Regions from separate parts of the Paenibacillus sp. JMULE4 genome, predicted to be linked through region 2. Evidence: riboswitches for the same ligand, from Rfam matches in the RefSeq annotation. Region 2 holds a riboswitch; each other region holds the start of a gene.
The links. Region 2 has a riboswitch for cyclic di-GMP ahead of EXW96_RS16210 (response regulator). Riboswitches for the same ligand answer to the same signal wherever they lie in the genome.
Positions count from the first base shown of each region.

Region 1: linked by a shared signal. The riboswitch ahead of EXW96_RS07835 (response regulator) and the one ahead of EXW96_RS16210 (response regulator) in region 2 are both predicted to bind cyclic di-GMP.
Region 3: linked by a shared signal. The riboswitch ahead of EXW96_RS28435 (aspartyl-phosphate phosphatase Spo0E family protein) and the one ahead of EXW96_RS16210 (response regulator) in region 2 are both predicted to bind cyclic di-GMP.

Region 1 covers NZ_SGWF01000011.1:542,757-545,023, reverse strand. The annotation lists gene EXW96_RS07840 (metal-dependent hydrolase) at 1-233, opposite strand, end outside; gene EXW96_RS07835 (response regulator) at 457-819, opposite strand; cyclic di-GMP riboswitch class I at 1,007-1,089, opposite strand; gene EXW96_RS07830 (aldo/keto reductase) at 1,332-2,267, opposite strand, start outside.
Region 2 covers NZ_SGWF01000015.1:19,153-21,419, reverse strand. The annotation lists gene EXW96_RS16215 (urease accessory protein UreH domain-containing protein) at 1-484, shown strand, start outside; cyclic di-GMP riboswitch class I at 733-818, shown strand; gene EXW96_RS16210 (response regulator) at 911-1,624, shown strand; gene EXW96_RS16205 (hypothetical protein) at 1,864-2,267, shown strand, end outside.
Region 3 covers NZ_SGWF01000010.1:56,294-58,560, forward strand. The annotation lists gene EXW96_RS02510 (ABC transporter ATP-binding protein) at 1-67, shown strand, start outside; gene EXW96_RS02515 (ABC transporter ATP-binding protein) at 57-668, shown strand; cyclic di-GMP riboswitch class I at 974-1,062, shown strand; gene EXW96_RS28435 (aspartyl-phosphate phosphatase Spo0E family protein) at 1,170-1,355, shown strand; gene EXW96_RS02525 (HD-GYP domain-containing protein) at 1,402-2,034, shown strand; gene EXW96_RS02530 (stalk domain-containing protein) at 2,206-2,267, shown strand, end outside.

The DNA.
Region 1 (2,267 bases), on a different contig from region 2:
ATATACGTTGCCAGCTCGAAGGTGGCAACGACGGTGGCATCATTGTTTTTTGCGATCGGCACGGTATCCAGAATATGGTCCGGATGTGCGTGGGTAAGCAGGATGTGCTCCACTTTGATATCCTCCGGATTGGTAGCTGCCAAAGGATTGCCGGAAATAAACGGATCAATGATCAGAGAGTGTCCTTCGTGACTGAGTTGCACGCAAGAATGCCCATGATAGCGAATTTCCATAATGGTTACTCCTCCTTGGTATGGGAATCGGGTTCCTTTAGGACAAGCATCGTATGTACATTGTAACAAAGAACCCGCCATAAACTCAAAAAAAGAAAAACGTCCGCAAGATCATCGGACGGTTCATGGGTGCGCTAGCCCCACCCCTCATCTTTCACGATTTCAAAGGCGGACCGTAAACTTTCCATCCCATACCCAACGCCTATTTGAAAAACCGGCCGGTTCATCCGGCAAAAGCCTTCAATAATGCCTCCCTTACACGGTCTTTGCTGAAGGGCTTGACGATAAAATCGATGGCCCCCATAGAAACCGCACGAATCAAAAGCGCCTGCTGCCCCATCGCCGACACCATGATGACTTTGGCATCCGGGTCCATCGTCTTGATTTCCTTCAGCGCCGTAAGGCCGTCCATCTCCGGCATGGTTATGTCCAGCGTAACCAGATCCGGTTTAAGCTCGGAATAAAGCGTCAGGGCCTCCAGCCCGTTGCTTGCCTCCGCCACGATTTCATACCCAAATTCGATCAGGGAATTTTTGAGAATCATACGCATAAATAAAGAATCGTCTACGATAATAATTTTTTTCACGCCGGATTACCCCCACTTGTATGATGTATGTACGCAAGGATAAGTGGCAGCACGGTCCTATAATGGCAAGTGATCAGTCAAGCTGATTTGTAACACTCGAAAAAACTTGAGATGAGATGCCGGGTCACTAAAAAAGACCTCCCGTTTGCCGTAAAGGAGGCCCGTATCAGACGATTTCCTCCGGTCCTTCGGCAACTGGCTGACGTAGTTTGCACATTAGTCCCTTTAGCATTGCGTCCTTGACTTTCACCAGGGTTGCCTTAGTCGAGTGAACCGATAATCAAATGTATTATAGCATCCTATGGTGAAAATACAAGAGCGAACTCTCGGCCTGAATAAGGTTAAACGTCTCTTCTATTCTTATCTATAATTATACCTGTTCGTTCCAGGCATTGCCACAATTTTGTCAATTTTTATCAGTAAGCTATAGAGCGCCATGATCAATATGAGAATCCCGGATGTTCACTGCTTATGCCGCCTCTGACGTGCCCGTCCCTCTTCAGCATCCGGTTTCATCTTGAATGGGCAGCTTCCTCGGATCGGTCTGTCGCTAATGGGGGTTCAGGAGATAGTGCGGAAATCTCCTTTCTCCACTCCGGAGTCATGTCTATGTTCAGCGCTCCAAGCGAGGGCTCCAACTGTTCAACATTGCGGGCGCCAATGATCGGGGCCGTGATCCCGGGATGAGACATGACCCATGCCACCGCTAATGAAACCGGATGAACGCCATGCTCATCCGCGTACCGGGTGAAGCGGTCCGCCGTCTCGTAATAGCCTGCATCGGCATAACGAAGCTTGTAATTCGCCTGCTCAACGAGCCGCCCCAGTTCAGGCTTTCGGCCGACACCGTATTTCCCTGTCAACAGTCCGCCTCCCAAAGGGCTGTAGGAGATGACGCCCATCCGCTCGGATTGAGCCATCGGTAAAATTTCGACCTCCGCCTGACGTTTCACCAGGTTGTACATCGGTTGAATGCATTCAAACCGGGCAAGGCTTTCCCTGGCTGAAATCCCAAGCGCCTTCGCGATCTGCCAAGCCGCCCAGTTGCTGACTGCCGGATGCAGTATTTTTCCCTGCCGCTGAAGATCGTCCATAGCCCGCAAAATCTCTTCCATATCCGCTTCCGAATCGAAAGCGTGAACGAAATACAATTCGATCCGGTCCGTTCCGAGCCGCTTCAAGCTTTCCTCTACCGCAAGCATGATGTGCCTGCGTGATAAGCCCCGGTCATTGATGCCCTCTCCGGTCTTCCCGTGAACTTTGCTGGTAAGAATGACATCATTGCGGATTCCGGCAATGCACTTGCCCAATATTTCTTCTGCAAGCCCTTTATTATACACATCGGCGCAATCAAAGAAATTTATGCCTACCTCCCGGCATCTTCGGAACATGGCCATAGAGGCCGCCTCGTCGGCTGCACCTCCGAAGGACATTGTGCCGAAGCAAAG
Region 2 (2,267 bases):
TTTCGGTCAAAAGATATCCACTGACATGATCCCTTTATATTCTTTTGCAAGAAAGCTGCTTGGGCCGTTATTGATTTTAATCGGATTGTTTTTGCTTGGCTGGATTCGGCTTCCTTTTCAACTTGGGGCTCGAGTGGCAGGATTTTTTGAAAAATTGGCCGATCGAACCGGAGGAAGGAGCGGAGCCTTTCTAATGGGGATTGCATTTTCGCTAGGATTTTGTCCAACAATGTTTGTTTTGTTCTTCGGTTCGCTTATGCCTTTGGCATTGCAATCAACATATGGCGTAGTGTTGCCATCTGTTTTTGCAATCGGTACCGCAATGCCGTTTTTACTAATTGCCGGGTTTGCTGTAGGTTTCGGGTTAGATCGAGTCATTGTTAAGCGTGCCAAAAGGTGGGGGTTGTGGATACAAAAACTTGCGGGTGTGTTATTTATAGTGCTGGGCATAAGCGATACCTTGACATATTGGACTCTAATGTAAATCATGGGAGGTGCCAACGGAAAAATAATGCAGAGTGAGAGCCACGAGTAGTTGATTAGACCTATTGTGTGATCAAGAAATTTTTCGCGAACTTACAATTTGTGACGCTTCTATAGTTTATCCTGTATCATTCGATATGAAATGATATAGAATCGACAAATATCAACACATTTAAACACGTGGGACTTAGGGCGGTGCCAGAAAAATAAAAATTATGGTATTATAAGGCTATGATTTGGAAGAAATAATAGGAAAAATGGCAAACCAGATCGAAAGGCTGGGACGCAAAGCCACGGGTCTTCTGCACTATTGCAATGATCGCCGGGTTACCCTCACAAATCTCACATCTACGAAAAACTAGACACGGCCGTTTGAGGGTACGTGTCTTTTTGTCGTGATTCTAGAATGAATACGAGGTGATGATATATGGAGGAGCGTGTACGCTATGCTGCAAAAGTTGAAGAAGTCATGCGCTGGCAAGAAAGCAGGATACAAGTATTGCTGGTGGACAGCGACCCCGTATGGCAACAACGGTTGACGGCGTTGATCGATGCTGAGCCGGATATGAGTATATCTCATATTGCAACAAACAAAGAATCGGCTATTCGAGCCAGTATGCAATTGGATTTAGACGTAATGATTCATGACCCGGTGTTACATTCGTCGCAACAGGATGGATTGGATACAATTGCCGAAGTGTTGAAGATCAAATCACTGCCAATCATTATCTTGACTTCACTCTACCAGCCCGAGATCATTGTGGATGCAATGCTGGCCGGAGCGATCAATTATATTACCAAGATCAATTATGTGGATGTCGCAAGTGCCGTCAGGGAAGCGTATCAAGGGCAATCCTCCCTTCACGCCGATGTTGCATCCATCATCCGTAATGAAATTGGACTTGTTAAGCGAAGGGAATTGCATCGAATGCTGACTCCTACTGAAAAAGAAATCTTGCAGTTGATCGGTTGGGGCTATACACAACCGGTAGTTAGAGAATTGCTCGGAATCACGTCTAACACAATGAAGACGCATGTTCGCAATATCATTCGCAAATTCGACGTATCTTCCATTCGCGAAGCAGCGGAAAAAGCGAAACGTAGGGGCTTGTACGATCAACTAGATCGCATCACCTGTTAGCGATTCGTTTCCGATTCGAGCCGTTTCGCGATGGTTTGACAACCAATGATCTGTTGGTATGAGGGAAAAATCACCCTCCTCTTTCGAATGTATTATTGGTAAAATGTGGACAAATGCAGGTATCTACAGAGGAATTTTATTACCAAGTTTGTAGGAGGTGAGAATCAAAAATTGACTTAAGTTGCGAAAAATGGCATCCTTACTGCTTCCTCCACTTTACTAGAGAAGGGACGATGATAATGAAAACGGAGCGTGAACAACCTATAATCATGACGATTAACAGGCAGGCTGGCGGAACAATTTCAGGCAGCATGCACAGCAAGGAGGGAGTTGTGATGACGCTGACCCAGCACCCCGTCCCCTATGAGAAAGTAGAATTATGGCTGAAGTCTTACAAGGACTGGAAGGCGAGACTGAAGTACATGCAGTCAGAACTGTCCTACATCCCTGAATTAACGCGTACGCTACAAATGGTTGCGGCTCACAGCAGCGGCAGAAAACAGGAAACGGTTTTACGGACGGTTATACGACGTATCGAAATCACCGAACATGAAATCCCGTTGCTGCTATCCAGAATCGGTTTGATCGACTATGCTTTCTCGGCTCTCACCCCGGAAGAAAGCTTGTTCATTCGGTTACGATA
Region 3 (2,267 bases), on a different contig from region 2:
CATGAACTCTCTGCCCGAGATGCGATGGCTGCGCGGCGGATCGGTGAGGTGCATCCATGCTTCTTGAAGGGCGAAATCTGGGTTTTCATTACGAAAGGGCCTCTTGGATATTCAGGGGGATAGACATCATGATCAAGCCCGGTGAAGTGGTAGGGCTGGTCGGGCCAAGCGGCTGCGGCAAGTCCACTTTAGCCCGCATGCTGGCCGGCTATGAGAAGCCCAAGGAGGGAAGCGTTCTGTTGAATGGCGCTCCTCTGCCTTCCAAAGGCTTTCTTCCGGTTCAGCTGATATTTCAGCATCCGGAAAAAGCGGTCAACCCGCGATGGCTCATGCGGTCCGTACTGAAGGAGAGCTGGGACCCCGATGAACAGCTTCTTGCCTCTTTAGGCATTGAGGAGGAATGGCTAAACCGGCGGCCCGGCGAGTTGTCCGGCGGCGAGCTCCAACGATTCTGTATCGCCAGGGCCCTTGGTCCTAACACCCGTTTTTTGATTGCCGACGAGATTACCACGATGCTCGATGCCATAACCCAGGCCCAAATCTGGCATGCGGTGCTAGAGGCGGCCGAAAAGCGCGGTATGGGAATGCTTGTGATCAGTCATGATCAGCATTTGATCGGACGGGTTTGCACCCGGGTAATGAAATGGGGCTCTTCAAGGACGCTTTAGGGGGTTGACAACAAGCCGCGAAATATAAAACTTCCGAACCGGCAGGGGACTGGAAATCGGCATGTAAAACACACCAGCTGCGAATTTAGTTTCGTACTGGTGTTTTTTTAATGTAAAAAGACCTAGATGATATTCTAAAATATAGTACTAAAGACTCGTAAAAATGATAGTCAAATTGTGGAAAATGTGTTAGAATAAAAGAAAAGATGTCGAAACACCATAAATTAACACTATCCATGTCGATAGTTTTGACGATATACATATTTCTTTTGCACCAAATTGTAAACAATGTACAACCAATGATAGTCCGATCAAGGCACAGCCATTGAAAAGTGGTGTCGCAAAGCTAAAGGGGCTAACGTGTGGAAACACACCATGCCAGCCAGCCGCCGGAATGAGGAAGAAAACCCTTCATTCGGAGGGTTTTATTTTTTTTTGTAATCGAAAAAGATGGCTTCGTTAAAAAGAGGATGTTGTAGCCTGTGAGGATGGTGAGAGGCCATGTACGGTGTTTTTAATGAAAAGCGATTGAAACATTTATCGGAAGAAATTGAGAGAATTCGATTCAAAATGCATGGCATATTCAACATCAAGCTTTGTTTATCCGATCCGGAAGTTAAAGCATTAAGCAAGGAATTGGATTGTGCGGTGATCAGATACCAAGAGTATATCAAGCGATTGACATGAATGAAATAAGGACAATGAGAGGTATTTTACGGAAAGGGTGATGTCAGTGAACGGTGAACAGGCGGTAAACGGACTAACACAATTGCTGGTCAAAGATATAGTGACCTATGAGCATAGTATAAGGGTTGGAAAAATGGCCAAGCTGATGGCGGCCTATCTGAACTTTGATGAATTGCAAACCCAAAAATTGATTGCAGGATGCTGTTTACACGATATTGGCAAGGTACATATCCATGACTCCATTTTGAAAAAGAAATCCTCGCTCACACAGGAAGAGTGGAAATATATGAAGTGTCATGCTTTTTTCGGAGTTCAGATGGCCATCATGGAAGGAATTACCGATCAGGATGTCATCGATACCATTCATTATCATCATGAGCGTTGGGACGGTACAGGCTATCCCAGCGGCTTGAAGGGAAACGACATTCCTGTATATGCCCGCATTTGTTCGATATTGGATGCTTTCGACTGTATGATATCGGATCGCCCCTATAAAAAAGGGATGTCCATACAGCACGCTCGCGAAGAACTGCTGAACCAGAGTTATTCGCAATTTGACGGTCATTATGTTCAGGTGTTTCTCACCATCCAGGATATGATATTGGAACATATTCAAAGAGACTCCGTACATTCGATCGCCTATCATACGAGAGCTATATATCATTCGGGAATCGTATGACGATGAGATGAGTAGGTCACCGCCGGTGGCTTATTTTGGCTTTTGACGGCTGAAAATGTTACAAATTATTGTTTTTTGATAGGACGGAAGGAAAATGAGGGGAGGGTAATGAATTAAAATTAAAGAAGGGCAGGAAGAGCCGAAGCATACAAGATTGGAGGGAAATCAGAAGTGAAGAAGGTTCTTACATCCACGACATGGAAGGTATGGCTTGCCTTTTGGATGATGATCGC